2 regions of the Blautia stercoris genome follow, and region 2 is predicted to be linked to the other one. Evidence: a T-box and tRNA genes for the amino acid it is inferred to sense, from the RefSeq annotation. Region 2 holds a T-box; the other holds one or more tRNA genes.
What was found. The T-box of region 2 lies ahead of ACYQ2D_RS08190 (proline--tRNA ligase). A T-box ahead of a tRNA ligase gene usually reads a tRNA of that ligase, here a tRNA-Pro.

Region 1 (16,209 bases), 380 kb from region 2:
TTGCCATTGTATTCCCCGATTGTAACCAAAAAACATTTCTCAATTCCCGCTTTTCTTAGTCTTTCAAGCATATTTTTAAATTTCTTTTTATAATCGTCTGCTAAAGTACCTCTATCTCCATCGGTTTCTCCCTGACACCAAGCTACATATTTATGCCGAATTTCTATTTGATTCTTTTTTGCATACAAAACTGCTTTTTCCAATCTTTCGATGGCATCTGATAAATAATCCTCATTTCCCTGCCATTCACAGATAGCTGAACCACCTTTACTTGCGGATACTGCCAATACTGGAACTTTTGTTTCTTTATAATATGCATTTACAAAAGCTGTCACCATAGAACCTGTTTTCATTCCTGGTTCATAGATACCATTTGGATTATTTTCATTCACACCAAATGGCTCTTCTATTTTATGTATATGCTCTGGGTCGCTGACTGCCCGATACTCCATTCCAGCTCCTTCCATGAGTAAAGGTGCTGGCTCGTTCCATTTTTCTGTTGAAATTCCTCTTCCTGCCATATTTGACTGTCCGGCAAATAAAATTAAATCGTAAGTTTTCATCTATGTTGTTCTCCAGTTTCTTCAGATATTATCTTTTATTACTATATTACACGTATTTAATGAAACTTGAAATGGACAAATCGGAGTTTGTATTTGAAAAAAGTATACTTTTTAATCTATTATTTTTCAAACTCTTTAAGTTTATCATACGATAATTTTTTTACTTCATCAAAAGAAGTCCCATTGTCTTCTAACTGCCTTTTAAAAATATCTAAATCATCTTCAAATATCTCTATTAATCCAGAATCTCTCAAATCCTGTTCTAATTCTTCTGACGCTTCGTATTTCTCTCCATCCATCATCAATATAAATTCATCATCATCCAGTGAATAATTAATAATGGTTAATTCACCCTCTTCAGCCTGATAATCCACATAGACTCTAAACTCATTATCACTAAAATCATATCCAAATTTTCCTTCATTGCCAAATTCTGTAGTGTCCAGAGCATAAATTAAACATTCATATATCTCACTATCATAAAAATCAACCCATTCATTAATTGTAGAATATCCCAAGTCCCATTCGTCTCCATATTCAAACTTATAGATTCCATCATCTTCAGTCATATATGTAAAACTTTGTAATTTATCAACTGTTTGTTTTGCATTCTTACCTTTTGGAATTAATATAATAATAAGTACTATCACCACACCTATCCCTATTATAAATGGAACTTTACTTTTTTTCTTATTTGTTTGATGTCCAATTTCTGTATTACTTATTTTTCTATTATTTAGAGTATTATTTTTAATTTCACAACCACAATATGGGCAAAACTTACTTGCTTCTTTTATTTCTCTGCCGCAATTTTCACAAAACATCTTATTCTCCTTCTTAGCTATCTATATTTTTCAAAGCAGAATTTAAAATCCTGCCTTGAGATAAATCCATATTATATTTAATATACTTGACCTTTTATATAAGTTCCTGTCATTCCATCCGTATCCCAATCAAGATACAACTCATCTTCATAGAAATTAATATATCCTCTTCGTAACACCTGCCCTTTTTTCTCGTCCGTTATAATAACCGTTCCATCTGATATATAGTCCAAATAATAAGTCTCCATTGTTGTCGCACTATCTACAGGAGCAGAATCTCCTCTTCCTACTTCCAAAATGCCTTCATGATCATCTGATATATTATTTATTCCTATATAAACAACTTGATCTGTATCCAGATTTGTGTAAAATCCTTCAACCTCACCAAATAAATTCTTAGGATTTTCTGCATTTGGCAATGCAACTTGTTCAATATACGCACTTATAAATTCGATATTATTTTTTTCCACCTGTGATAATAATGCTTCATCAAAATCCTCCGGTGCTATCGTTCCGTGATACCATTTCTGAGAATCGAAATATTCCTGTATATCAGAATCATTAAATTTTCTTCCATGTCTGGCATATATTTCGTTAATTGCCATCTGTGCTTCTGCATAAGTGAACCCTTTTAAATCATCGCTTGTCACCGATTGAACATCACTATTTGGAAGAATATATGTATTTTCTGTCTGTTCTGTATCTTGTTCTGTATCCTCATCTGTCTCTTCATCTGTATTTACAAGAACTATTTTATCTGCCTTAATATAAGGAAAATCATCCTCATTCACAAATATTCCTTCTACATATCCGCTGTCCCCAGATAAAACTTTTCCAATCGAATTTCCGGCTTTATCATAAGCATCTCCATCATATTTGATTTCTATATAACTGCCATCTGTACTGGTTACGATTGTATCTGCCAATATCATAAACTCTGTTTGAAGTCGAACTGCTTTCCCATCATACTCATCTGGCTTTCTCTGTAATTGCTCTACCGATGCATCCAGATATTCTTTTTTCTCATCATACTGCTTTTCTTTCTGTTTTTCTGACTTTGTTTCTTCCTCCCCTGTATTTTCTTCATCTTCATAAATATTATCTAATGTGCTGTCATCTATATCTGAATCCCCTAAACTGCCAAATATTGTTCCTCCTATTATTGCGCCAATTAAAATTATTCTAAGACCATAATATCCTAAGAGAATTAATATCGGTTTTGATTTTTTTCCTACATATTGAGAAATTACATATCTTTCATTTATAATTTCCTGATTATAATTCACAATTAACAAATTTGCACTTTTCAAAAGATAATAAGCTGAAAGAATTGGTCCAACTATAATAAGATTTCCAAAAGTTCCCCACAAAAGTACTTTTGTTCCTCCATAAGGAATTTCACAATTATACTTAGGTGCAGCATTTCTTAATCGTTCTGCCTGCGTATACATCCAATACTGCGTGTAAATTCCCAATGTTATCATTCCAAGCAAAAGGACTACTATATAATTAGGGCTTTCTTTTCCGTCCCCATCACAAAGTTTATTAACCGTTTTTGCAAATTTATAATATGTATACACAATATAAATTCCACATGTAACAATACCTAATAATAAAAATTTTACAAAATTAATTTCTTCTAATCTTTGATTTTCCTTTTTTTGAAGTAAAAAAATATCTTCTTGATTTTGCTTTATTTCTGCTCCGCAATACGGACAGTGTGCTGAACCATCTGGTATTTCTTTTCCACATTGTATACAAAACATATTTTCTTCCCCCTTTAGCTGCAAATCCTTATTAAAATGCACATTCCTATAAATATACATCCAGCTACTCTTTGAATCGTTTTATTTCGTAACTGTGTTTCATTGATTTCCATTCCTCTAGTAACTGCTTTCTGCTTTTTTATACAAACATCTAAAGAAATTCCTATTTTTATCATACATATCGTAAGAATCATATACATATAAAATGGAATTAACACTTTTACTGATACCATATCACTATTTGATTTACATCTTGAAATTAATGTTATTACTAAGCCAACTAACGAAAGCCCGCTAATTCCGCCTACTACAGCACTCACCATTCCATGACTATCTTTTTTACTTTTTAAAAACAAGTAAATAAAACCAAACAATGGAAGTAATAAAAACATAATAGCTGCCGGAACCATTTCTTCTGTTTCTCCCATATAATCAATTCCTGCTGCTAAATCTAATAGACTAAATCTTCCAATTTCCATTTCCCCACATGATACAAGAAGCATAGGACAAAAGAATAAGATTGTCATAAATGCCAGACTTATTTTTAAAATCAATCTTCCCGAAATTTTATGAGAGGTTAGATAAATATCTTCTCCTTTTTCATTTTCTGAAACCAAAGTTTTTTCTAATAAGATATTCTTTTCTCCACAATTAGGACAAAACTTCTCATTATTGTTCATTTCTGCCCCACATTTTCTGCAATACATTCCGCTCCTCCTTTTTTATACTGCTTTACCACAATTAGGACAAAATTTTGCATTTTCATCTAATTGCTGACCACACTGTAAACATATTTTCTTTTCATCTTTTGTCTGTTCTGAAATTTTTGTTCCACAATTAGGACAAAACTTAGCGCCTTTTTCTATTTCACAATTACATCCAGGACATATTTCAATATTTTCTATTCTCAGTTCTGGAAGCAATGTTCCGCATTTATTGCAATATTTTGCTTCTAAAACATTATGATATCCACAAGATGGACATATCCCTGCTTCTGTTATCATTGGTTGCTCTAAATTTGTTTGGTTCTCTCCAGCTTGATTTCCCTGCTGTATTATTTCTAGCAACTCTTGTGGTAAATACTCTTTATAATTTGCCCCCATATAGACTTCATACACTTTATCTCTTGTAAGTATTTTTAATTCTGCATCATACATTAGTTTTAAAACAGTCGGAATCTCTTCTTCTCGTATTTCAATAATATCTCTTCTGGGAATTTCAATCGTTTTATCTAACATAGATACCGTATTTAAAATCATACGTCCTCTTGACAAAATATAAATTGACCGATTTGTAACAGCCATAAAGCTCCGCATCATCCGTGTATTTTTTACTACATGCGTAATTCCTTTCTCGTAAGCAATCGTTACCCCTTCAACAACTTCATCCTCTCTCATAACTTCCGATAAATCTTTTGCCATCTCATTGTAGCCAACCAGAAATCCTGAAGCTTTTGGCAAATTTCGAATCTGTTCCCGTATCTTATCTTTTTCCATTTTTTCTCCTTTATAACGAATTATTTATTTCCGTTACTACGTTTTCTCGTTAAAATTATACGACATTAAGTATTATTTTGCAACGTAATTACGAATAATATTAACGGCACAAAGCATTAGGAGGTGATTTTATAACTGACGTTTTAGAAAAAATTACATATTATAGGAAACAAAAAAATTGGACCGAATATCAACTTGCTGAACATTCTGGTTTAACTCAGTCTACGATTTCTTCATGGTACAGAAAAAACATGATTCCGTCGATTCCATCTTTAGAAAAAATCTGCAATGCTTTTGGAATCACTCTTTCACAATTTTTTTCTACCGATAATGATGATTTCACACTAACAAACCAACAAAAAGAATTATTAATTGAATCCAGCCATTTATCAGAAACTCAATTACATGCTTTAATTAATTTCTTTAAAACATTGTAAACACTAAAAAAAGCACATCATAAATCATCTCATTCGATGCATTTATAATGTGCTCTTTTTCTAATCTTTATTAACATAAAAAACTATCACATTTTTCTCATTCTCCCTCCCTTGCTACAAAATCACAACACCACATATCACGTTTTGTTCCAACACATTTAGTGACATTTCGTGATATTATGTAATCAACGTAGGTGACTATATGGGAAACTTTAATGGGGTTTTAAAATCTCTTCGTACAGCAAAAGGATTAACACAAATCGAACTTTCTAAAATGCTCAAAATTTCAAGAAGTACTATAGGAATGTACGAAAGCGGAGCAAGAGAACCTGATTTTAAAACTTTAGAATTAATAGCCGACTATTTCAATGTTGATACTAACTATTTAACAGGACGTCCCAACTCGAAAAAGACTTGTCTCTGCAATCGAGAAACTTCCTCTTGAAGGTGATATTAAAAAATTGCAAAATAGAGCTGGCTATCGACTTCGAGTTGGAGACTTTCGTGTAATTTTTGATTCAAATGGAGCAATTATAGATATTATAGATATAGGTAATCGAGGACAAATTTGTAAAGACTAACCATTTAAAGGAGTGTGATTATATGTCTAATGTAAAAGAAAGAATCTTTGGTGCTGTCACAATCATGAGTGAAAAGGATGCTGAGAAAATTTGGGAATTAATTCAAGCTACTTTTGCTTTAGGCAACGCAGAGGAAGTTCCAGCTGAACCAGAAGAAATTGAAGCGTTAGATGCTTATCAAAATGGAAACCCAGAATATCAACCATGCTATACTCATGAAGAAATGCTGAAAGAGCTTGGATTGGAGAAATAAGAAATTGATAAAATAAAAGCCCTTGAAAAATCAAGGGTTTTGCAATGCGGGCAACAGGACTTGAACCTGCACGGTCTCCCACTAGAACCTAAATCTAGCGCGTCTGCCAATTCCGCCATGCCCGCCTATGCAATTGTAAAAAAATAGGAACAAGCTTTTGCTTGTTCCAGTGAAGCATCGGGGATTCGAACCCCGGACAACTTGATTAAAAGTCAAGTGCTCTACCGACTGAGCTAATGCTCCATAATTTAGTACCTTGAACTGGGCTAGCTGGATTCGAACCAGCGAATGCAGCAGTCAAAGTGCTGTGCCTTACCGCTTGGCGATAGCCCAAGAACGCCTTACGGCTAAGGTGGATAGAGGGATTCGAACCCTCGGCCTCCAGAGCCACAATCTGGCGCGCTAACCAACTGCGCTATACCCACCATTATATGTACATTTCTGTACAAGCGTGCTTGAAGGGATTCGAACCCCCGACCCACGGCTTAGAAGGCCGTTGCTCTATCCAGCTGAGCTACAAACACGTACTCAGTATTGCATACTGAAAGCGGGTGATGGGAATCGAACCCACATATCCAGCTTGGAAGGCTGGTGTTCTACCACTGAACTACACCCGCATGGGTTTTCCTTTTTTAAAGGAAGTCGGGGTGACAGGATTCGAACCTGCGACCTCCTGGTCCCAAACCAGGCGCTCTAGCCAAGCTGAGCCACACCCCGAAGGTATTCTTTTTTTCCTTTTGTCTCAGGTTTTTTTTGCTCTTGCCCTGTGACAAGATATAATATACCACAGGGTTTTCTATATGTCAACGTTTTTTTTTAATTTTTTTAATTTTTTTTTCTTTCCATAAAATACCCGCTATTTTCCCTTTAAAAGCTTTAATTTACACTGTTTTATTTACAGCTTTCTAAATAGTAGATATCATAATGCGCAATTCCCTTTTCATCAATTTCCATAATTGCATAACTCGGTTTTCTTCCATGCTGTCTTGGGTAGGATAAACTTCCCGGATTTAAAACTGTAATCTCCGACTCGATTTCCAAGTCCGGTCTGTGAGTATGACCATATAATGCCACATTGCATCCTCTGGCAAGTGCTTCCTCTTTTAGCATACTGGTTTCTACAGAGACACCATAATAATGTCCATGTGTCATCAAGATACGATAATCCCCAATTGTGACAACTATCTCTCTTGGCAGTTCTGAAAAGAAGTCATTGTTTCCCGCAACAATATGTACCGGACAGGAAACTAACGCTTCAATATAATCTTCCTGTCCCTCTACATCTCCAAGATGCAAAAGACAGTCAATCTTTCCTACTTTTTCTACCACTCTCTCCAAATTCTCTTCATGGCCATGTGTATCGCTTACAATAAGTATCTTCATTTACCGAGTCCCTTCCTTGTATATAATATTATAGAAGTAATGGGGTCAAAGAAGTTTTGACCCCACTCTTTTTGAACTTTATAATAAACGTTCTCTCTCTAACAGTTCTTTCATCAATCGAAGTGCATTTCCTCTGTGGCTAATGCTGTTCTTTTCTTCCGGTGGGAGTTCTGCTGTTGTGCATCCACGTTCTGGAAGGTAAAAAATCGGGTCATATCCAAATCCATTTTCACCTTTCTCTTCATATCCAATAATGCCCTCTACCGTTCCTCTTACCACTAATTCTTTTCCATCCGGAAATACTGCTGCAATTGCGCACACAAACCTTGCTGTTCTCTTTTCGTCCGGCACACCTTCTAAACGGTCAATCAGACTCTTATTTTTAATATGATAGGACGTATCCTCTCCCATGTATCTGGCCGAGTAAATGCCCGGTTCTTTATTCAAATAGTCAATTTCAAGTCCAGAATCATCTGCAAGCACCATCTCACCTGCAAGTTTACAGATTGCTCTTGCCTTAATCAGTGCGTTTTCCTCAAATGTCTTTCCATCTTCTACAATATCTGCAGAAACACCTGCTTCTTTCATAGAAAGGATTTCAAGCGGAAGTGCACCTAAAATTTCACGGATTTCTTTCATCTTATTTTCATTGCCTGTTGCAAAAATCATTCGTTTCATAACTCTTTTTTATCCTCTTTCCTCTTATTCCATGGTTTTCTTTGGTTTTGGAGGCTTCGGTCCCATAAACTGATAGAAATAGGTTTTCATCATGCCGTTATAAATCTTGCGGTTTTTATCTGCTTCTCTTCCTATATAACGCTCTGCATCTTTATAAGCAGTAATCAGATACATAGACCAGGAATCAAGCTCTTTATAACGTGCTCCAATCGTTTCATACAATGCCGGAAGATTCTCTTTTTCTTCAAGACGTTCTCCATAAGGCGGATTCGTGATGATAAATCCATATTTTTTTGGATGGCTCAAGTCTTTTACATCTCTTTGTTGGAAATGAATCAGTTTATCTACGCCTGCACGTACCGCATTTTCTCTTGCATATTTTACAATCGTTCCATCAAGGTCATACCCCTGAATATCCGTCTGTACATTTAAATCCATGATATCCTGTGCTTCTTCTTTTACCTGATACCAGTATTTTCTTGAAATCAGGTTTTTCCAGTCCTCGCATAAGAAATTTCGATTGAGTCCGGGCGCAATATTTGCCGCCATCATCGCTGCCTCAATCGGAAATGTACCGCTTCCACAGAATGGGTCTACTAAAATGCGGTCTTTTCTCCACGGTGTCAGCTTAATTAAGGCTGCTGCTAATGTCTCTGTAATCGGTGCTTTGCTGATTGCCTGACGATATCCACGTTTATGCAGGGAAATTCCTGAAGTATCGATTCCTATCGTAACCTCATCTTTCATAAATGCCACACGAACCGGATAACTTGCGCCGTCCTCTTCAAACCATTCTACATGGTACACAGATTTCAAACGTTCTACCATTGCCTTTTTCATAATCGACTGGATATCAGATGGGCTGAATAACTGGCTTTTCACTGAATTTGCTTTCTTAATCCAGAATTTTCCATCCACCGGTATATAATTCTCCCATGGAAGTGCTTTTGTCTTTTCAAACAGTTCTTCAAAGGTCACTGCCTTAAACTGTCCGACTTTCAACAAAATACGCTCTGTCGTTCTAAGGAACATGTTTGCACGCACGATTGCCTCTGCATCTCCCGAAAATGTAACCTTTCCATCTTCTACTTTTATAATTTCATATCCTAAGTCTAAGATTTCACGTTTCATAACCGCTTCAAGACCAAAATGGCAAGGTGCAATCAATTCAAATTTATCCATTATAAAGTAATCTCCTTCACAACTTCTCCTTCAAAGCCACGAATGGAAAATACACCGTTTTCTAACACTGCATAAGTTGGAATATTACCTTCTTTTGGAATGGAAACAGAACCTGGATTTAAAATAGTATAAGTCTCTCTCTTTTCCGCACGCAGTACGTGTGTATGACCATGAATGAAAATATCACCATTCTTTAAAGGCGGAAGGTTATTTTCATTATAAATATGTCCATGACTTGCATAAATGGTACGCTCTCCATCCATGATAATGCAGTAATCTGCCATAATCGGGAATTTTAATACCATCTGGTCTACTTCTGCATCGCAGTTTCCTCTTACTACATATAAATCATCTTTTCTTTCATTGAGCAGGGCAATGACTTCCTTTGGGGCATAGTCCTTCGGTAAATCATTTCTCGGACCATGGTAAAGAATATCGCCAAGCAGAACCAGACGGTCTGCCTTTTCTTTGTCATAAGCTTCTAACATTTTTTTACAGTAATAAGCAGAACCGTGAATATCGGATGCAAACATGTATTTCATAGCTTTTTTCTCCTTTTTATGTACTTTTAGAGCCGGACCGGAATAGCAGAGAATCTCACAGACAAGATTCTTTGTTCTGTCTCTCCGGTCCATAAAATGTGCTCTTATTTATTTTTATTTATTTTACTATGCATCGGCGAAAAATACAAGTTAGAACCACTGTATGAATGGATTCCACCTACTACAGATTTTACCCGATATCCTTTCTTCATCAGCTCTCTGGCTGCCATCAGACTTGCACTTCCCCTGTCACAGTACAATATCATCAGTCCCTCTTTGGGCAGGTGCTCTAAAATTGTATTCTCTATTTCATCAAAATCTTCATAAGGAAGATTCAATGCTCCAAAATAATGACATTCCAGATACTCCTTTGGACTTCTCAAATCTATAATAAATACGACATCCTGTCGGTAATATTCATCCAATTGCTGTGCTGAAATTGTGTCGATACCAGCCATTTTATTTTTCCTTTTCTTTTATCTTATGTTGGAAATGTCAAAAGTGTAATTGCGTTTGTACCTGCACAAAAGATAAAACGCGGAAATGCTTATCTGCATTCAAAAACCTGCCATGCAAAATTCCTTTCACACAGCAGGTTCCTTGTTTTAGAACTTTTTTATTTTCTGTACGATTTAATATTCATACTCATTGGAAGCATTTTTATTATGCGTACAGTTTTTACTGTTATTTGCATTTGAATTTTTCTGTGTATTTTTTGAAGTCTGTGAATTTGACTGTGCAGCATTTGTATTACTGTTTGTTGAATTTGTCTGATTCTGCATACCCCCATTTTTCATATTGTTTGCGTTCATCCCATTATTTGTACTGTTCTGATTATTGTTTGAATAATTTTTAGCCATTTTACTGCCTCCTGATTTCATAACTGATTTTTGTTACAAACCTTAGTATTTCAAAAAGTTTAGAATTTATACATATTTTTTTCATTTTTTCTTTATTACTTCTTGTTTTTATCACAGTAACGTGCTATAATACTAATCAACGTATACTTTAATACATGAATACGATAGTACAACGCCTTAATCACGTGAATTGTTTTTTATTCACGTCAAACACACGCAATCATCTTACTATTATGATGTGCGTGTCAAAAAGTGAGTTTTGACACTTTAGAATGTGACAGAAGAAGGAGCTGATTCTCATGAGTGAATTAAAAGAAAAAATTAAAGAAGCCGTCAACAAACATCTTGATACGGCAATTGCTTTAAGCAAAGATTTAGCCGAGCATCCGGAACTTCCTTACCAGGAATTTGAATCCAGCCGAAAAATGGCAGAAATTTTAAAAGAAGCCGGATTTGAAGTTACCTATCCTTATGCCGGATATGACACCGCTTATTGTGCCAAACTTGATAACGGCGATGGTCCGTCCCTTGCACTTCTTGCAGAATACGATGCACTTCCGGAAATCGGACATGGCTGTGGTCATAACCTTCACGGTTCTCTCTCCGTACTTTCCGGTCTTGCTTTAATGGATTTAAAAGATAAATTCAAAGGAAAACTTTATGTCATTGGAACACCTGCCGAAGAAGAAAACGGTGCAAAAATCGGAATGGCAGAACAGGGAATCTTTGATGATATGTCAATGGCAGTTATGATGCACAGCAGCTCAGGCGGATATTCTCTTCCAGATATGGACGTTTTAAGCCTGCGCTGTTATGAAGTTGAATTCTTTGGAGAAACCGCTCATGCAGTTGCTGCTCCATGGAATGGCAAAAGTGCCCTCTCCGCTGCAAGAAAATTTCTTGATTTAATTGACGCAAGGCGGGAATGCTTCACACCGGATATTCATGTTAACTCGGTTATCTTAGATGGAGGAAAAGCTCCAAATATTATTCCGGACTATAGTAAAATACGAATGGAATTTCGTACTGCTTCCATGAGCCGATTAGAAAAAGTAGATGAAATGATTAAAAAATGTGCAAATGCCGCTGCAATGGCACTTGACTGTACGGTAACACTCACCTTTGGACTCTCTGATTTTGCAGATATGGTAAGAAATTATCCTCTGGAAAATAAAATAACCGAACTGATGGCAGGTTATGGATTAAAAGTAGGTGATGTACCACCGGCTTCCGGTTCTTCTGACGTTGGAAATATCAGCTACCGCTGTCCTGCAATGCAATCCATGCTTTCTATCACAGATGAAAATTTTGCACTGCATACCAGAGATTTCCGTGATGCCACATTAAAACCAAAGGCGCACGATGCAATGGCAAAAGGCGCATGTTGTCTGGCTGATTTATCTCTGAAAATATTTAATGACGATTCTTTCCGCAGTACTGTTTATGAAGCATGGCAGAAAGAATTAAAGAACAAACAATCTGACTAGCAGATGAGGAGGACTTGATTATGGGTACAGAAACGAAAAAGAAGAAAAAATTCAAACTTCCGCACATCTTCGTACTGCTGACAGCTATCATTGTTGTCTGTGCGGTCGCAACCTGGATTTTACCAGCCGGAGAATTTGACCGTCAGGTGAACGAAGCCGGAACGGAAGTAGTTGTTCCCGGAACTTACCACACCGTTGATTCTTCACCGGTTGGACCTTTTGAAACTGTAAAAGCCATTTACAATGGTATGTTAAACGGTGGCGGAGTTATCTTCTTCGTATTTATCGCTTACGCTGCAATCGGTTTAATTATCTCAACCGGAGCCTTTAACGGACTGGTTGCCGGACTTTTAAAAATACTTCAGGGAAAAACGAGGGCTATTATTATTCCGGTCTTTATTCTGGTTCTCGGCTGTGCTTCTTCTACCATCGGTGTTTTTGAAGAAGCTTTCCCATTCATTCCAATTTTTGTTGGAATTGCAATCGCCATGGGTTATGATGCTGTTGTCGGACTTGCAATTGTCGCTCTTGGTGTTGGACTTGGATACAGCGGTGCGGTTATGAACCCATTTACCGTTGGAATGGCACAGAGTATCGCCGGATTACAGCAGTTATCCGGTGCAGGATACCGTATTATCTGCCACCTTGCCATGATTGTTGTTGCTTCTATCTTTGTTGTCCGCTATGCCTTAAAGATTCAGGCTGACCCGACAAAGAGCCTTGTATATGGCGATGACTTCAGTCACTTAACCATTGATGCAAAAGAAGTAGAAAATCACCCATTTGGTATTCGTGAAAAATTAGTACTTGCCACTCTTGCTGCCGGTATCGCAGTCATTGTATGGGGTGTTAAAGTAAAAGGATGGTACTTTGAAGACTTATCTGCTGTTTTCTTAATCATGGGAATCGTAAGCTCCCTTATCATGGGATGGGGACCAAATACCATCGCTGAGAAGATGGCAGCAAGCTTTACTGATATCGCAGTCGCCTGTATGATGATTGGTTTCTCAAGAGGTATTCTGGTTGTATTACAATCCGGACACATCATTGATACCATTGTTTATGGAATCTCTATTCCACTGCACTACTTCCCATCCTGGGTTGCATCAGAGGCAATGCTCGTTGTTCAGACCTTATTAAACTTCCTGATTCCATCCGGTTCCGGACAGGCGGTTACAAGTATGCCGATTATGGCTCCTCTTGCAGACTTAGTTGGTGTTTCCCGTCAGGTATCTGTTCTGGCATTCCAGTTCGGCGATGGACTTTCCAACATTGTATGGCCAACCGCCATGGCACCAATCATGTGTGGAATCGCCGGTGTAAAGATTGAAAAATGGTGGAAATTCATCGTTCCAATCTTCCTTGTACTACTTCTTACACAGGGCATTTTAATTGGAATTTCAACTATCGTTTTCTAACGTCCGATACAATAAAACTTTAACCATAAATTCCAAAAGAGGCATTGAAATCATAAATTTCAACGCCTCTTTTTACGTTCTGTCAAACCTTTTTTTCTTTTTGTGCAATAAGACAATATTTGTCAACCTTCTAAAAAGAAAGCTGAAAAACATTGCTTTTTTTCCCTTTTTATATTATAATATCACTTGTAAAAAGAATTTACCCTTCAAAAATTTTTTTTACATTATAACCCCTTATTTAATTATTTATACTCCCCTCGGAGGTCTTGGTAGCTCCCCTATCAAGACCTTCTTTTTTTGTTCTTTTCTATTTTTTCTGAGTTTTCTGTGCCGTTTTTCTCTGCCCTTTCCGGCTTTTTATCAAGCGGATATTCACAATCTGCTGCGCCGCTTGCCTAATCGGTTAAAGCTTTTTCTGCAGATAAGATAATGCAAGCAGTACAGCAAGTACCGGCAGTACAATCGGAAGCAGGGCACTAATCAGACTGACAATCAATACAATCACGCAGACTGCAATTAAAATCCCGATTACCAGATGAATCTTCGCCTGTTTTGAGAGTTTAATCTGATTTTTGATACTCTCACTCGCCCAGTCTCCATCTGTCGTTCCATAGTCCCCTTCTGAGCGATTCTGCCGTCCATATCTATCCTGATACGCTGTTTGATTTCCATCAGAGCCATAAGTCTGCCCTGTCGTTTCAAATGCCTCTAAAAGCGTTTTTGCAATCAATCTCGGAGCTCCAAGCTTTGCCACAGCTTCTTTTTCTGTACAGCCCTTCTCCACTTCTCCCTCTATATACTGACTATAATATTGAACATTCTCTCTTACCAAAGAAGCCGGCATCTCTTCAGAAAGCGCTTCTTTTAGTGTTTCCAAAAATTCCCGCTTATTCATAATCTTTATCCTTTCCCGTTTTTAAGCATCTTAAAACACTCCACGGATTTTTTCTTTTATTTTCTCTTTTATGATACCATATCCTGTCAGAAAAAGAATGACCGTTTGGTGAATTTTTTATTAAAATGCAATAAAAAACGCTCTATAGAAATCCTTTTCAGACCTCTACTGAGCGCTTTTGTCAAGCGGATATTCGCAATCCGCTTTCGCTACTTGCTCATAACCAAATAGCTGCTACGCAGCTTATCAGAAGGGGCTTGCCCCTCCTGATACAAGCAAGTCCCCACCATTGCTTATTGCCTTTTACTATTGAAGCAGAGGACTTCCTTGATTTGGTTAAATTAAGATAAAATTGAACCAAGAGCTCCATAACCCACGATACACATAATTACCGTAGCCATGCAAAGCCCGAGTAAGATAGCCGGAACAGATTTCTTCAAATCAACTTCTAATAAAGAAGCAACCAAAGAGCCTGTCCATGCTCCTGTTCCTGGAAGCGGAATCCCTACAAATAAAACCAGTCCCCAGAATTCATACCGTTTTATCTGGTCACTCTTTCCCATCGCTCTTCTTTCCAGTTTTTCAATAAGCGGACAAAACAATTTTGTTTTCTTTAACCATTTAAAAATCTGTTTGATGAAAAGCAGAATAAACGGTATCGGAATTAAATTTCCAATTATACAGATTACAATCGCCTGCGTCATCGGAATCTTTAAAAGTGTTGCTAAGAGCAGTCCTCCTCGAAGTTCCAGAATCGGCACCATCGAAACAAGAAAAACGGCAACCTCCGGTGATAAAAAAGACGGCATATTTGCGGCAAACCAATGTACAATTGACTCCATTCTTTCCTCCTGTAACTTTCCCAAATGCATTTGTACTCTCTTTTTTACAGAAGTTACAAACGCATTCTTTTTAGTGTACCTATCAATGATACAGTACACTAGCCTAAAAATTCTTCGGCAAGTGCCTTGAATCCAGGCATGGAATTAATAATCGTTTCATGTGCTACGCAGTAAGCAATACGCACGTATCCAGGGCAGGCAAAAGAAGAACCCGGGACAATCAAAATATGCTGTTTCTTTGCAGCTTCGCAGAATACCTTTTCATCTGCAACCGGAGATTTCATAAATAAATAAAATGCTCCCTGCGGTTTGATACATTCAAATCCCATCTCTTTTAAACCATTATATAAATCTTCCCTGTTTCTGTCATAATATGGCACGTCTGCCTGTGCATCCAAACATTTCGCAACTGCTTTCTGCATCAGAGACGGGGCATTAACATAACCTAAAATACGTGTCGCAGTACCTGCGGCAGAAATAACATCCTCTGAATCCGCTGCCTCATCCGGAATAACAAGATAACCAATTCTCTCGCCTGGAAGAGACAACGACTTACTAAAGGAATAACCAATGATAGCATTTTCATAATATTTTGTCAAATACGGCACTTCTGCTCCATCATAAGCCAGCTCTCGATACGGTTCATCGGAAATCAGATAGATATCTGTACCAAATTCTTTTTGTTTCTTACGAAGAATTTCTGCCATTTCCTGAATGGTTTCTTCAGAATAGATAACTCCAGTCGGGTTATTCGGTGAATTTACAATGACAGCCTTTGTTCTTGCAGTCAGTTTTTCTTCAAGTTCTGTAAGATTTGGCTGGAAAGTCTCGGTGTTCGGGCTTACCACAACCAGTTTTCCATCAAAGTTTGAAACATAGCTGTTGTATTCTCCAAAATATGGAGCAATTGCAATGACCTCATCTCCTGGGTTTAATAATGTCTTTAAGATTACATTTAACCCCCCTGCTGCTCCAACTGTCATAATAATATTTTTTGCAGAA
Region 2 (16,209 bases):
CTCGTTAATTTTTTGTCGATTGTTATGATTAGGATGATATACCAAAATCAAGAAAAATGCAATGTATAATTTTTTTAGATTTTTGAATTTTTTCAGCTATTTCCGCTTTCGTATGTAACACACATTGCAAAATAATGCATTGCTATACTTTGTCATATAGCCGATATACTCTTTTTTATTGATATAGTACTCTTTTCCCCACGAAGAAACCCGCATCCATTCTTCGTCCATCTCTGTGACTGTCACAAAATGCGCAGATACCTTATTCGAGGAAAGATAGCTTCCCATACTGTTTTTCTGATACAGATTCAGTTTTTCTTTTTTCCGGAAAAATGGCAGATTCGGACCAATGGATAAAATAACCGGAATATCATGGGACAGCATGGCACTCATGCGGTTCCATAACTTTTTGCGCCCAAATCCCCAGCTTGCAGTCAAGCCGGTGTGATATTTTGCCAAATAAGCATTTAAACCCACTACCAGCACCCATCCCGGCATACCAAAGTGTGGAATCAGCGGAAGATAATCTCGTCTCATTTTATGGACATACTTTAAGTACTGTTCCCGTTCGATAATTCCGTTTGAATCCTGCACTTCTTCAAAAAACTTTGTTCTGCATCTTTGTTTATTTAAATCAAGGTACAACAATAAATCCGTTCCTGCAATCACTCCGCATCCGCATTTGCGAATGGTCTTAGAACTGCTCCAATTCTGATTTCCCCCATAAGAAAGACTGCCTTCTTTTTCGATTGATGGAAACGGATTACACAGACGATACCTCTTCATTAATCAGACCTTAACCTCAACTGTTTTTTCTAATGAAACAGAAACCGGTCCGCCCATTTTACATTCTACTGTTTTTCCATTTTCCTTTACGACCGTTGCTTCAATAATTCCCCCTGGCTGTTTTAAAATATAAACATATTTTCCATCATTCTTCTGTTTGCTTAAATAAACCGCCGTTGCCATACTTCCGCTTCCACAACTGCTTTCCCATACAAGAGAACCTGTTTCTTCTACATAGACAACCGGTGTCATCCGGTAACGTTTTTCCATTCCATCTGCACTTGGCTCTAAGAACATAATTCCACACGCATCACATTTATGTTTTGCCATTGCAGCTTCAAGCACCGCCTGTACAAACGCATCTTCTCTTCTTGGACCTTTTACAATTACATGATTAATTCCGTCAAAGACAACCATTGGATAGCTTCCGTACTGAGCAGTTTCCACTTCTTCTATTTTTTCAGGAAGCGGCATCATGGTTTTACTTGTTCCTGCCTCATAATCTACTTCCACGTCAAGTTTTTCAGAAGAACCGCTGACATCTACAGTTACCGTCTTTTTGTAGGCGTCCTTTGACTCTTGCTCCTTTCCAAGCAGATAGCCAAAACTTCTGGTTGCATTTCCACAAAATTCTCCACCCATCATTTCCATGTGACTGCTTCCATCTTCATGTCTTTCAATGAAACCAACCTGTTCTCCACGGAACTCTTTGATTGCTAACAGTTCATTTGCAACCTTTGCATATAAATTTCTTTCCACCGGACTGGTAACAAAAATTGTGATATTTCCGGCCGGGTCTGCTACTCGTAATTTTACCTCCATACTTAACATCACCTTTCAAAAAAATTCTTGTGTCTATTATACCACATTTTCGCCAAAAATTTGTAAAACATGATATCGACTTTCGTGAAATTGTATGCTATATATGTAAGTAGCAGATTGATTTATTTTTTTAACCAGGGGGTGTAGTCATGAAACAAAAAACTTCTGCTGTCAATCAAATTACGGAGGGTGTTATCTGGAAACAGCTTCTGCTTTTCTTTTTTCCGATTATGCTCGGAACATTATTTCAACAGCTTTACAATACTGCCGATGCCATTATTGTCGGACGCTTCGTCGGAAAAGAAGCGCTTGCCTGTGTTGGTGGCTCTTCCGGACAGCTAATCAATCTCGTTGTCGGATTCTTTGTCGGGCTTTCTTCCGGTGCAACCGTCATCATTGCACGCTACTATGGCGCAAAGAATAAAAAAGAATTAAATCTGGCACTGCATACAGCTTCAGCCCTTGCCATTATCGGAAGCATCATAATCACCGTATTTGGAATTTTACTTGCTCCCGCTATGCTCCGGTTTATGAATACTCCGTCAAATGTAATGACCGGTTCTGTCATTTATCTGCGTATTTATTTTGCCGGAATTTTCTTTGTCTTTGTCTACAATATTGGTTCGGCTATTCTGCGTGCCATGGGTGACTCCAAACGACCGCTTTATTATCTGATTGTCTGCTGCTTTATTAATGTATTTTTGGATATTTTTCTGGTCGTCGGATTTAATCTTGGCATTACCGGCGCTGCCCTTGCAACCTTATTTTCTCAGGCTGTCAGTGCCATTTTGGTAATTCGTGCTTTGATGAAACCAGAAGAAATGTATCAGCTTGAACCGAAAAAAATCCGCCTGCACCGATTTTTGCTTTTCTCTATTCTTACAATCGGACTTCCGGCAGGCTTTCAATCTATGATGTACAATATTGCCAATATCATTATTCAGTCCTCTTTAAATCATCTGGGAACAGATGCAATAGCAGCCTATACTGCATTCGGAAAAATGGACGCCTTCTACTGGATGATTTCCGGTGCATTTTCGGTTTCGATTGCAACGTTTGTCGGACAAAACTATGGTGCTGGAAAGTATTCAAGGATGAAACGAAGCGTAACTGTCTGTCTTTTGATGGACCTTGCTGCCTCTCTGCTTGTAAGCCTGATTTTGATTTTCTTTGGAAAATATCTCTTCCGGCTCTTTACACAGGATGCCGGCGTTATCAAAGTCGGAATGGAAATTATTTCCTTACTTGCACCAAGCTATGTTTTATTTATCTTTATTGAAATCTTCTCAAGTGCCCTCCGTGGTATTGGAGATGTTATGATTCCCATGCTGATGACCTGTGGCGGTGTCTGCGTACTTCGTATTTTATGGATTTTCTTTGTTGTCCCGCATTTTTCAGGAATCCAAATTATTCTGATGTGTTATCCGATCTCCTGGGGTGTCACATCTATCCTGTTTATTATTTATTACTATATCCGCCAGAAACAATTCTTCAGCACACATAAAGAAGAATAATGTACTAAAAGCAGTCTGCAGTCAAGTGGATATTCGCAATCCGCTTCGCTACTTGCTCATAACCAAATAGCTGCTACGCAGCTTATCAGAAGGGGCTTGCCCCCCTCCTGATACAAGCAAGTCCTCACCCCTGCTTATTGCTTTTCGCAATTGAAGCAGGGGACTTACTTGATTTGGTTAAATTTTAAGCAGACTGCTTTTTTATCGATCCATCCATTTACAAAACAATATTGCCACAAGCGTACTGACAAATGTTGCCACGATTGCCGGACCTGTCACCCCTGCCGGATTTGCACTTCCGTACTGGCTTCGATAGGCAATAACATTGACCGGTATCAACTGTAATGATGAAATATTTAAAATCAAAAATGTACACATTTCATTGCTGGCGGATTTGGGTTTTTTCCCTTTTCGTTCTTCTTCCAGTTTTGCAAGTTCTTCCATTGCTTTTAATCCCAGAGGTGTTGCACCCCAGCCAAGCCCTAAAAAATTTGCAATGACATTAGCGGAAATATATTCCATTGCCGGATGTTCTTTTGGTATTTTAGGAAATAAAAAATGCAAAAGCGGCTGCATTTTCTCTGTCATCTTATCGATTAACCCCGAACTTCTCGCAATCTGCATGATTCCCATCCACATCGCTACAATTCCGGACATCGCAATACAAAGTGCAACCGCTTCTTTAGCACAGGACAACGCTGCATCCGTTACTTCCGCAAGCCTTCCTGTCACTGCGCCATACAGAATGCCGATGAGCATCATAGCTCCCCATAAAAGATTCAGCATACTTTTATCCTGTTTTGACTCTTCTTTTTATTCTATACAAGAAGGAATCGGAATATTACTCGTCAGAATCATCATACTCATCAGAACCGCTATTATCATCTTCCGAATCATCATAGCTTTCATCAGAATCGCTATTATCATTTTCCGAATCAGATTCTTCTGTATTTTCATTAGAAAGTCCCTGACTTCTTTGGGTTATCTTATTTAAGATTTCCGTCTCTTTCTCTCCTGCGGCCGGTGTCGGCTGATAATTATTATAGCCCTCTACCGAAGAAACACTGCATGGAATGATATTTGTCACATTATCTTCCTGCAGTTTTCCACCTTTTAGAGTAAAAGTCTGCTGGAAAATCATGGTATCCATATCAGATGGATACATATTTCCACCGAAGCAGAAATTGCCAAGACTGTATACAATATTTTTTCCTTTATACTGTTCAATTCCCTGAAGTACATGTGGATGATGTCCAAGCACCAAGTCTGCTCCTGCATCAATTGCAGCATGCGCAAGTTCTACCTGCACATCATTTGGATACTCTGCTTTTTCCTCTCCCCAATGAAAACTCGCAATGATAACCTGTGCGCCCTCATCCTTCAAATCCTGAATATTTTTCTCCATGGAATCTTTCACGCCCAGACCATCTGCCAATACGTAAGTACCAACCAGACCAACCTTGATGCCTTTTACTTTCTTGATTGCAACCCTGTCATAACCAAAATTCGTAATTCCGGCTTCATCAAGTGCATCCATCGTATCGTTATAGCTCTGTTCACCATAATCTTTACTGTGATTATTCGCAAGATTGGCAGCCTCTACAAAGCCATCTGTTAAAATTTCCGCATAGCTTTTATCTGCTTTAAACGCAAACTGTTTATCCTCACGGGTTGTACTGTCTGTCAGCGTACCCTCAAAGTTTACAATTGTTAAATCATCTTCTTCAAAAACAGATTTTACATTTTCAAAGAAATAATTAAAATCTCCAACCTCATCATATTTTGCCGGCATACTGCCCTCATAAGCAAAATTTTCATCCGTTCCAAATGTACAGTCTCCCACTGCACTAATGGTAAAACTTACCGTTTTATTTTTCCGTTTTGTTGTTTTTTCCATTTCTTCTGAAATGGCTGTCTCTTCTTTTTGCTTCTTTCCTCCGGTCAACAGGTTTTTACATCCTACCAGAAGCAGTGTAAAAATCAATAAAACCACTAATACAATATCTGCCAGAATAATTGTTCTTGCTTTTTTATCCTCCGGCAGCTTTTCCTTAAACAACTCATATTTTTTCTTTAATTCCAGTTTCTTTAAGGCTTCTTTTGCCTTTTCGAACCATATTTTTGCCTTTTTGCTTAAGTCTTTTTTATCCATCTGCTTCATTTTTATTCCTTTTTCAGCAGTGCCTGATATACATCACGTTTGCTGATTCCTCTGTCTTTTGCCACCTTTTTCATTGCTTCTTTTTTGTCGTTTCCCTGTTGCATATAATGTTCTAAATGTTCCTCTAACGGCATCTCTTCCCATTTTTTCTGGGCTTCTTCTTCCATTTCTTTTCGGTTCTTTCCTTCGATTACAAGTACACACTCCCCTTTTGGTTCATGTTCTCCATACCACTTAAGGGCTTCTGAAATGGTTGTCACAAATGCTGTCTCATGTTTCTTTGTCAGTTCCCGACACACGGTAAGCCTTCTATCTCCAAGGGTTTCAAATAATTCTTCCAAGGTACGAAGCAGACGATGTGGTGCTTCATACATTATCATGGTTCGAGTCTCTGTTTTTAACTCTTCTAATATTTTCTTTTTTTCTTTTTTATCAGACGGTAAAAACGCTTCAAACGCAAAGCGCCGTGTAGAAAGTCCGGATAAAGTCAAAGCTGTAATACAGGCTGCCGGACCTGGAAGGGATGTTACTTCAATTCCTGCCTCATAACACATCGCAACCAGTTCTTCTCCCGGGTCGGAAATCCCAGGCGTTCCGGCATCCGTAACCAGCGCAATATTTTTTCCTTCTAATAACTGTTCTACCAGATAATGCCCTTTATCAATCTTGTTGTATTCATGATAACTGGTCATTGGTGTTTTGATTTCAAAATGGTTTAAAAGCTTAATGCTGTTTCTGGTGTCTTCCGCCGCAATTAAATCCACTTCTTTTAATGTGCGCACCACACGAAACGTCATATCTTCCAGATTACCTATCGGAGTTGCGCACAAATATAATTTTCCACTCATAATTTTTCCTCATGATTTCTTCCGTAGATATCAAGAATTTCATCGGTATAAACACCCGTTTTTTCATACACAATCAATGGGCGTTCCACTTCAATCCGTGATTTTCCTCCACGCAGTCCTTCAATTAAGACCAGATTTGGCTCTTTGTCTGCATAAGGCTGTACCAGACGCATCCTCTTTGGCTCAATTTTATATTTTACCATAACCGACATAATTTCAGCCAGACGAAACGGCCGGTGCACCATATAAAATCTTCCCTTTGGCACAAGCACCTTCGCTGCCTGAGCTATGATATCATCCAGTGTACACAACGTCTCATGCCTTGCAATCGTCTTTGCACTGTTTTCTCCGGTTAGTCCATGACTCCCAATCATATACGGAGGATTTGTCGTTACGACATCAAAAGAAGCGCCGCCAAACACTGCACCTGCTTCTTTGATATCTCCGGTTACGATATCAATATCCTGTTCCAGTTTATTATATGCGACACTTCTTCTTGCCAGCTCTGCACTTTCTTCTTGGATTTCCAGTCCTGTAAAATATCCTTTCGGATATCTTGCTTTCATTAAAATAGGGACGATTCCTGTGCCCGTCCCCATATCAAGTACCCTCTCACCCGGCTTGGCTTTTGCAAACCAGGCAAGAAGGACAGCGTCTATCCCAAAACAGAACTGTTTCGGATTCTGAAAGAGCATATAGCCATTTTGAAGGTCATCAAGACGTTCATTCTTGTCTTTCATTTATTTCTTCTCCAGTTCTTTTAAAGCTCTCATTTCCTCATCGCTGAGGCGGAATTTTTCTTTTTTCTGACGCGGTCTGAATTTTAAGTCTTCCACCGGATATTCCCGAATTTCTTTTTCGCCATCCACATCAACAATAACTTTTACCAGCTGTCTTAACACGCTGACACTGTGCACCTCTCCTCTTAAACCATCTGCGGTGGTCACTCTGTCACCGATTCCCGGAAGTTTGCGATTTAATTCTTCGTAAGTTTCTTCCTCATTTTTCAGACAGCACATCAGTCGTCCACATACACCGGAAATTTTCGACGGATTCAACGACAGATTCTGTTCCTTTGCCATCTTAATGGATACCGGTGCAAACTCAGAAAGATAAGTGTGACAGCACAGCGGACGTCCACAGATTCCGATTCCACCTAAAATCTTTGTCTCATCACGCACACCAATCTGGCGCAGTTCAATTCTTGTCTTAAAGATAGCTGCCAAATCTTTTACCAACTCACGGAAATCAATTCTTCCATCAGCGGTAAAATAAAATAATACTTTATTATTATCAAAGGTATACTCGACATCAATTAGTTTCATCTCGAGTCCGTGCTCTCTGATTTTCTTTAAACAAATCTGATACGCCTCTTTTTCACGCTTCCGGTTTGCCTCTTCTTTTTTGTCATCCTGTGGAGTCGCAATTCTGATTACTTCTTTTAAAGGCTGTACCACCTTTTCATCTTCCACATCTCTCGGAGCAAGCACGACATGCCCGTATTCCACTCCTCTCGCTGTCTCCACGATTACGTGGTCTCCAACACAAATATCAAAATCCTTCGGTGAAAAATAATAAATCTTTCCCACGTTACGGAATCTGACTCCTATTACTCTTGTCATTTATTAGTTCTCCCTGATTGTCAGGAACAATAGTTCCATCGTTAAGTCAAAATTAACATTCGCCTGCAGACGCGCTTTTGCAGTCTCAATCGCCTTGATAATATTCTCAAGTCCCTCATAAGAGCTCTTATCTGCTCTCTCTTTAATAAAATTGTATTCATCTTTAAAAACCAGACTGTCCATTTCTTTGGTGGCCTTAAATAACAACACATCTCGAAACCATACTAAAAACAAATCCAGATACTCATAAATCGTATGTTTCTGTTCAGAAAGGTTTTTCAGTGCATCTACCATTTCATAAACTTCCATATCGCTTCCACGACGTAAGATACGGAAAGCCGCATCCATCATTTCTGTAAAATCTTCTGCAGTTGCAATCTGTTTTGCTTTTCCTACATTTCCCTGTGCAAATGCCACACTGACATCTGCCTGATAATCCGGTACATGCAGTTCTTCCATCAGATACTTACGAATGACTTCATCGCGCACCGGTTTAAAATTCAGTGTCACGCATCTTGAAGTAATCGTCGGCAAAAGTCCGGTATTATTGTTTGCCAAAAGCAGAATCACAGCATAAGCCGGCGGTTCTTCAATTGTCTTTAACAGAGCATTTTGAGCCTGTATCGTCATCTTCTCCGCTTCATCTACGATATAAATTTTATAAGGACCGGTATACGGTTTGATTTCCACATCCGAAACCAGTTGTTCGCGGATTTCTTCGATACCAATCGAAGTCGGCTTTACATGCTCCACATAGATAATGTCCGGATGATTCCGGCTCATTGCTTTTCTACAGGAACTGCAATGCATACACGGCTCTTTTTTATGTTCCTCGCATTGCAATGTCATGGCAAATAATTTTGCCAGAAGTTTTTTACCGCTTCCTTTTTCTCCTGCAAAAATATAAGAATGTGAAACCTGTTCCTTCTCAACTGCATTCTGCAAATGACGGATTACCTCTTCGTGTCCCAATACTTTTTCAACTTCCTGCATTGCAATCACCCACCTTGTCCTAATAATGTCTTGTATGTCTCAAAATGATAACGTGATACCATTTCGAATATGTTCTCATTATACCACACGATTGAAATGCACTCAATAATTCCTTCTCTAACATTTCTATTAAGATTCTATTAAGCGTTTTTTGATATATGCTGTTATTTCACTCAGACACGTCTCTAAACTTTTATTAAAAAATCGTTTTTCAATTCCTGCCTGCTCTAATTTTTCTTCCGAGAAATCCTCCGCATCGGCAAGAAAACGACGACAGAGTTCCTCATAATGTGGTTCTTTCTGGGTTTCCTCTCTTGCAATGGCACGTTTTAGACGCTCCCCATCTTCCACCTCCACATAAATCGGACACAGCGACGCTACTCCATAATATGCTTTCAGATTCTGATAGGATTCAAGCGTTCCAATGGCAAGATAACTGGTTTTGCTTAAATCAACCGAACCGTCATCTGCTGTAAAATAAGTCCACGGTCCGTAAACTGTCTGATAGGTTCTTGCTTCAATCACTTTTTCTGCTTTATCAAATTCAAAATACTTTGCCTCATCTACAAAGTGGTATTCCTGTCCTTCTTTTTCTCCGTCACGAATCGGGCGAGTAGTATAAAGCACCAGTCTTCCAAGCTTTAAATTCTCTGATTCCTGAAGCTTTCGGTAGATGGTGTCTTTTCCGGAAGAACTTTTTCCCATGATATAAAATATTTTTCCCATAATTCACCTTTTTTGCACACGAATCTTCTGTGCATGATAATCAATCAATCCCTGTACTTCAAGCCCCTGCATTTTCCAGTTCTCTATTTTTTCAATCAGCTCTTTTGTTACCCTTTCTCCCGGCACAATACACGGAATCCCCGGTGGATAAAGATACGCAAACTCTGTACTCACTCTTTCCTCTGCTTCTTTTAAATTCACTTCTTCCCAGTCTGCATCCATCGCCTCTGCAATGGTACATATTGCATCTTTATCTGTAAACTCAATTTTTGTCTGCGCTTTCTCCTTTATTTGATTTTTCATCTCAGAATCAAATGCCGAATCAATTTCCAAAAGTGCACCTGCAAGCCGTGCAAATCCTTCTTCACTGTCCATCACGCTTGAAAGTGCCAGCACATAAGACGGAGCGGTCATTTCCATTTCTAACTGATATTTATCAAGCAGTTTTTCCCGAAGCATCTCTCCATCAATAGAAGTCCCCTTTGTTGAAATAATAATTTTAGAACAATCCATATCATAGACGCCATTTTTCCCGACTACTTCATCCGGTTTGACCAGATGCAGATGCTTCAAATCAGAAAGCTTTCTGCGGCACTCCTTTAATCGTACCGTGTATTCTTTAAATAACACTTCCGAAGAAGACTCCAGCAGTCGGATACAGGCATCCATACTGCTCATAAAAACATAAGACGGGCTACTGCTCTGATAAATTGAAAGAAACCGCTTCAACCGTTCTTCAGATACAAGACTGCCCTGCGTGTGCAGCAGGGCAGTTTGTGTCAATGAAGGCAAAGTTTTATGCAGACTCTGGATTACGATATCTGCGCCGTTTTCAAGTGCAGACTCTGGAAATGTATCTGAAAAACGAAGATGAGCTCCATGTGCCTCATCTACAATCAGCGGAATTTGATGTGCGTGTACAATCTCACTAATTGCAGCAATATCAGACACCATTCCGTCATAAGATGGCGAAGTAATCAGTACTGCTTCTATCTCAGGACAGACGTTCAAAGCTTCTTCTACCGCTTTCGGTGTAATTCCACCGTTTAATTCTGTCTCTTCAAACACAGCCGGATATAAATAATGTGCATGCAGACGTCTTAAATAAACTGCATGATAGGCAGCTTTATGACAGTTTCTTGCCATCAAAATACTGCCCCCATCACTGGTGCATGCTGAAACTGCACTTAAAAGCCCGGCGGTACTTCCATTTATCAGATAAAAGCTTTTATCTGCATGGTACAACTTTGCAACACGTTTCTGTGCTTCTAAGAGAATTCCCTCCGCATGATGCAGATTATCAAATCCGGTAATCTCGGTAATATCAATTTCATAAGGATTTTTTAATGTCTCAGGGCAGAAGCTGCGCTTATGCCCCGGCATGTGAAATGGATAAACCTCTCCTTTGCTGTATTCATATAATGCTTCATCGATATATTTTTTCATTTTTTTAATTTCTTATATTTGTCCGGTGGATATTCACAATCCACTTCACTCTTTCATTCGGTTAACTTATCTTGCAAGTGCTTCCTGTACCATTTTCTGAACAGTTGCAAATACATCCTCTAATGCTACTTTTTCTCTTACAGATTTATCTCTTGTTACCACTTCACAGCATCCCTCTTTCATATTTCTCGGGCTTGCAATGATACGAACCGGAATACCCATTAAGTCAGCATCGCTGAACATAACACCGGCACTTACTTTTCTGTCATCGTAAAGTACTTCAATTCCTGCGTTCTGTAACTGTTCATATAAACCATCTGAATAGTTCTTGATTTCTTCATTGTCCGGACGTACACAGCAAAGGTGAACCTGCCATGGAGCAATTGTCATTGGCCAGATTGGACCATACTCATCATGATGTGCTTCGCAGACAGATGCAGCAAGTCTGCCGACACCAATTCCATAACATCCCATAATCGGATATTTTTCTTTGCTGTCTTTATCGAGATATTTCATTCCCATGCTCTTCGTATATTTTGTTCCGAGCTGGAAAATGTTTCCGACTTCGATACCTCTTGATACTTTGATTGCTTTTTTCTTACAACATGGGCAGATTCCGCCATCTACGATTTTTGCGAAATCATGATATTCTGCATCCGGAAGATCTCTTTCCATACAAAGCCCTGTGTAATGATAATCATCCTGATTTCCGCCACAGCAAAGATTGCATCCACCTTTTAAAGAACTGTCATATAAAACAGTTACATTTGCATCCATCTTGTAAGGTCCGATAAATCCTGGATGTAATCCACTTTCTAAGGTAATTTCTGCCGGATGAATTTCTTCTTTTAAGAAGTTTGTCAGTTTTGTTTCATTTGCTTCCAAGTCCCCTCTGATAAATAATACAACGTATTCATCATTGGAATTTTTCTGATATACTACCGCTTTACAGGATTTTTCTGCTGAGCTGTTTAAGAATTCACATACTTCTTCGATTGTATGCATATTTGGAGTGCTCACCAGTTTTAATTCCTGATATTCTTCAGCTTCATTTTCTACAATGTTTTCTGCTGCCTCTACATTTGCTTTGTAACCACATTCCGGGCATACTGCAATGGAATCTTCTCCAACCGGAGTCAAAAGCATAAATTCATGAGAAAGGCTTCCACCCATCATACCAGAGTCAGATGCAACTGCGATTGTTTCCGGAATTCCGGCTCTCGCAAAAATTCTTTCATAAGCATGATAACATTTGTCATAATATTCTTCCAAATCTTCCTGAGATGTGTGGAAAGAATACGCATCTTTCATAGTAAATTCACGTACACGGATCAGACCGGCTCTTGGACGTGCTTCATCACGGAATTTTGTCTGGAACTGATAAATCATAAATGGATATTTTGCGTAAGTCTGTCCATATTCTCTTACTAACTGAACCGCTGCCTCTTCATGGGTCATACCAAGTACCATTTTGCTTCCGTTTCTGTCTTTGAAACGAAGCAGTTCACTTCCAACGCTTTCATATCTTCCGGATTCTTCCCATAAAGATGCCGGCAGGGCAACCGGAAACTGTACTTCCTGTCCATCGATTTTATCCATCTCGTCACGGATAATTGCTTCAATTTTCTGGCATACACGACGAAGCGGCATATACTGGGAATAAATTCCGTTTGCCACATACTTCATGTAACCGCCTCTTACCATCAGTGCATGACTGTCGATAACACAATCAGACGGTCTTTCTTTAAATCTGTCTCCTACAAGTTTACTTAACTTCATATTTACTTCCTCCTAAAAAATCTTTAAACTCAACAAAAAATGAAATTAATTAATGAAATAAAAAACCCTGAACTGACAAATTTCTTCAATCAGTTCAGGGCGAATATTCATCCGTGTTACCACCTGAATTCAGGATTACTCCCACACTCATAGATACAGAGTTTCCTCGATATCATTTCCTTTTAACGGGGGACTTCCGACAGTGTCTACTTTCTTATGCCTGACAAATTTCCGGCTCAATTTCAACCTGCAGCTCCAAGACCGGTTCGATACCATCTTATCAAAGCCTTCCACCAACCGGCTTCTCTCTGTACATAGGACTAATATCTACTATTTCTCTTCATCGCTTTTCTTATTTCAAATAATACTGCTTTCGATGGAATCTTAGCATATTTTGTACGTTCTTGCAAGCTGAAATTTCTTTTACGCAGTCAGATCCATTTCATACACTCAGACATGACACAAATTCCTGAAGCGCCCAGTTTTCGCATTTCCTCCACACATTCCCTCGTTGTTTTCATGCCCCCGATTGCAAACACCGGGATTTCCACCTCATCGCACACTTCTTTTAAAAATGCCGTTCCTCTCGGTTCAAGTCCCGGTTTACAGGTTGTCGCAAATATATGTCCGGCTGTCACATAAGAAGCACCCAGCTTTTGCGCTTTTTTTGCATCTTCTTTGCTGTGTGTAGAAACTCCCGTCACTTCAAACTTCTGTGCAATCTCAGGGTTTGCTTCTAAAACAGCAAGCGGAACATGAATTTTCGTGCATCCGACTTCAAGTGCCGATTCCGTATAAGTATGTGCAATACAACTTACCTTATGCTCCTCGCAAATCTTTTTTACCGAAAACAAAAGTGCTGTATATTCACTTTCTGAAAGGTCTTTTTCACGCAGAATCACAGCATGAGGCTGATTCATGCAAATTCTTTTTATCTGACACAAAAACGCTTCTCTGTCTCGGCAGAGTTTTCGGTTCGTAACTGCTATTACCTGTTCTTTATACATAAACATAGTCATTCATAACCGGCTGAAGTCCTTCATCAAGAAGTGCCTCATAGACTTCTTCCACACTTCTTCCATCCGAGATTTCAAACTGGTCATCTCCTTTATTCTCAATCTCTTCTACGTGTTCTCCGATTCCCGTGCTGACTCCTGCTGAAATCTTTGTTGCTGCAATATTGACCAGATTATCCCTCACACGGGAGCACTCTCTGGTTGATACCGTAATACTCGAAAATGGCATAAACAGGCGGTAAGCACATACTACCTGAAGCAGCTGTGGTTCATGGACATCCATCGGATTAATCTTGTCATTATTGATAATCGGACGCAGTCTCGGACAGGAAAATGCAATTTCTGCGTGTGGATATTTTCTCTGAAGCAGATACGCATGCATACCTGTTGCAAACGCATCTTTTCTGAAATCATCCAGACCAAGCAAAGCGGCGAATCCAACACCTCTCATTCCACCTTTTAAGGCACGTTCCTGCGCATTTAAGCGGTATGGGAAAATTCGTTTATGACCTGCAAGATGCAGCGTTTCGTACTTATCCGAATTATAGGATTCCTGGAATACGGTTACATAGTCTGCGCCACATTCATGCAGATAAGCATACTCATCAGAATTCATCGGATAAACCTCAAGACCGATTACTTTAAAATATTTTCTTGCGATTTTACAGGCTTCTCCTATGTATTTCACATCCGAATATTTTCGACTTTCTCCAGTCAAAATCAAAACTTCCTGAAGTCCTGTTTTGGCAACTGCTGCCATCTCTTTCTCGATTTCCTGTGCATTTAATTTTGCGCGGTTAATTTTGTTATGGCAGTTAAATCCACAATAAATACAAAAATTTTCACAGTAATTTGCAATATAAATCGGTGTAAACATATTGACACCATTTCCAAAGTGTTTTTCTTTTTCTGCCTTTGCAGCCTGTGCCATCTGCTCTAAATACGGCAGTGCTGCCGGTGATAACAGTGCCGCAAAATCTTCCGGAGTACGGCTTTCATGCGCAAGGGCACGTTCTACATCCTTTGCGGTATATTTCTCATAGTCATACTCATTCATGGCATCAATGACCTGTTTCTGCACATCGGACTCAAGCACTTCCATTCCTTTTAAATAAGTCATGTGGTCGATACGGTTTTTCTTCTGCCACTCTTTAATTTCATCATTTAAAATACTCTCATTTACATGGTTTTCTGTACTCATCTTTTTTCTCCCCCCGCTCTTAATCCTGTAAAAATCCGGTAAGCGGAGAAGATGCACTTGCTCCTTTTTCCATGACACGTCCCATACCTGCCAGATAAGCGGCTCTTCCTGCTTCAATTGCTTTCTTAAATGCCTCTGCCATCGCCGGAATGTCACCTGCTGTTGCAATTGCAGTATTTGCCATAACTGCTGCTGCCCCCATTTCCATTGCCTCACATGCCTGAGATGGTTTACCGATTCCTGCATCTACAATAATCGGTAAATCAATTTCATCAATTAAAATCTGAATAAATTCTTTTGTGCAAATTCCTTTATTTGAACCAATCGGAGAACCAAGAGGCATTACACACGCTGCACCGGCATCCCGAAGTTCTCTTGCCACATTTAAATCCGGATACATATATGGCATAACGACAAATCCCTCTTTTGCCAGAATTTCCGTTGCCTTGATGGTTTCATAGTTATCCGGAAACAGATATTTTGAATCATGGATGACTTCGATTTTTACAAAATCTCCACAGCCGAGTTCTCTGGAAAGTCTTGCAATACGCACTGCTTCTTCTGCATTTCTTGCACCCGATGTATTTGGAAGCAGCGTAACATTTTCAGGAATGTAGTCTAAGATATTTGCCATTCCTCCCTCATTTGCACGTCTCAGTGCCAATGTAATAATCTGTGCTCCTGCTTTTTCCACTGCTGCTTTGATTAAATCCAGGGAATATTTTCCTGAACCTAAAATAAAGCGAGACTCAAATGTATGTCCCCCAAGTGTAAATGTATCATTATTCATTTTGTTTTCCTCCATCTGGTTTTCTATATCCTATTTTTTCTTATTTTATTTTCTTTTTAACTTTCTTTTTATCTTCTCTATTTGCCTCTGATAATCAGTTCTGTAATCAGATTTGCCTGATGTGCTGCACAGATTGCAACTCTCGGTGCCATAAGCCCTCTTCCCTTTACCGGTTCGGTATGCGCATCCCCACATAAATAAAAATGCTCATTGATTTTTCTTGTCACAATCTCGTTGCTTCTTCCATAGCCTGCCATGCCGGAGCCGGCGACTAAAATCTTATCCGGATAATATTCTCCTACTCCGCTGACTAACATTGCTTTTGCTTCCGGACGGTCGAATGCTTCGCAGATAATGTCTTCATTGTGAAATAAAGTCCCTACATTTTCATCGGTCACTCTCACACAGTCTGTCTCTACCTCAAGGTATGGATTGATTTCCCGAAGTTCCTCCAAAAGTGCTTCTGTCTTGTATCTGCCAATATGTTCCATGCGATACTGCTGAC

Region 1: it has a tRNA-Pro gene. The T-box ahead of ACYQ2D_RS08190 (proline--tRNA ligase) is inferred to sense a tRNA for this amino acid. The anticodon was not compared.

Annotation. Positions count from the first base shown of each region.
Region 1 is NZ_BAAHYF010000001.1:1,304,043-1,320,251, forward strand. It holds gene ACYQ2D_RS06240 (sialate O-acetylesterase) at 1-563, opposite strand, end outside; gene ACYQ2D_RS06245 (zinc-ribbon domain-containing protein) at 683-1,387, opposite strand; gene ACYQ2D_RS06250 (DUF4234 domain-containing protein) at 1,465-3,153, opposite strand; gene ACYQ2D_RS06255 (zinc-ribbon domain-containing protein) at 3,168-3,860, opposite strand; gene ACYQ2D_RS06260 (zinc ribbon domain-containing protein) at 3,876-4,649, opposite strand; gene ACYQ2D_RS06265 (helix-turn-helix domain-containing protein) at 4,802-5,086, shown strand; gene ACYQ2D_RS06270 (helix-turn-helix domain-containing protein) at 5,289-5,531, shown strand; gene ACYQ2D_RS06275 (hypothetical protein) at 5,690-5,920, shown strand; tRNA gene ACYQ2D_RS06280 (tRNA-Leu) at 5,966-6,045, opposite strand; tRNA gene ACYQ2D_RS06285 (tRNA-Lys) at 6,091-6,163, opposite strand; tRNA gene ACYQ2D_RS06290 (tRNA-Gln) at 6,182-6,253, opposite strand; tRNA gene ACYQ2D_RS06295 (tRNA-His) at 6,272-6,345, opposite strand; tRNA gene ACYQ2D_RS06300 (tRNA-Arg) at 6,371-6,444, opposite strand; tRNA gene ACYQ2D_RS06305 (tRNA-Gly) at 6,467-6,537, opposite strand; tRNA gene ACYQ2D_RS06310 (tRNA-Pro) at 6,563-6,637, opposite strand; gene ACYQ2D_RS06315 (metallophosphoesterase) at 6,812-7,303, opposite strand; gene ACYQ2D_RS06320 (XTP/dITP diphosphatase) at 7,382-7,981, opposite strand; gene ACYQ2D_RS06325 (THUMP domain-containing class I SAM-dependent RNA methyltransferase) at 8,006-9,163, opposite strand; gene yfcE (phosphodiesterase) at 9,163-9,705, opposite strand; gene ACYQ2D_RS06335 (rhodanese-like domain-containing protein) at 9,810-10,163, opposite strand; gene ACYQ2D_RS06340 (hypothetical protein) at 10,338-10,565, opposite strand; gene ACYQ2D_RS06345 (amidohydrolase) at 10,865-12,052, shown strand; gene ACYQ2D_RS06350 (YfcC family protein) at 12,073-13,470, shown strand; gene ACYQ2D_RS06355 (DUF1700 domain-containing protein) at 13,874-14,365, opposite strand; gene ACYQ2D_RS06360 (COG2426 family protein) at 14,707-15,207, opposite strand; gene ACYQ2D_RS06365 (pyridoxal phosphate-dependent aminotransferase) at 15,306-16,209, opposite strand, start outside.
Region 2 is NZ_BAAHYF010000001.1:1,682,790-1,698,998, forward strand. It holds gene ACYQ2D_RS08135 (hypothetical protein) at 97-786, opposite strand; gene ACYQ2D_RS08140 (histidine racemase CntK family protein) at 790-1,608, opposite strand; gene ACYQ2D_RS08145 (MATE family efflux transporter) at 1,758-3,122, shown strand; gene ACYQ2D_RS08150 (nucleoside recognition protein) at 3,324-3,908, opposite strand; gene ACYQ2D_RS08155 (CapA family protein) at 3,964-5,283, opposite strand; gene rsmI (16S rRNA (cytidine(1402)-2'-O)-methyltransferase) at 5,286-6,131, opposite strand; gene ACYQ2D_RS08165 (tRNA1(Val) (adenine(37)-N6)-methyltransferase) at 6,128-6,871, opposite strand; gene ACYQ2D_RS08170 (PSP1 domain-containing protein) at 6,872-7,753, opposite strand; gene holB (DNA polymerase III subunit delta') at 7,757-8,746, opposite strand; gene ACYQ2D_RS08180 (nucleoside/nucleotide kinase family protein) at 8,876-9,472, opposite strand; gene ACYQ2D_RS08185 (aminotransferase class I/II-fold pyridoxal phosphate-dependent enzyme) at 9,476-10,918, opposite strand; gene ACYQ2D_RS08190 (proline--tRNA ligase) at 10,985-12,697, opposite strand; T-box leader at 12,790-13,050, opposite strand; gene ACYQ2D_RS08195 (thiamine phosphate synthase) at 13,129-13,716, opposite strand; gene thiH (2-iminoacetate synthase ThiH) at 13,697-14,914, opposite strand; gene ACYQ2D_RS08205 (thiazole synthase) at 14,934-15,704, opposite strand; gene thiF (sulfur carrier protein ThiS adenylyltransferase ThiF) at 15,782-16,209, opposite strand, start outside.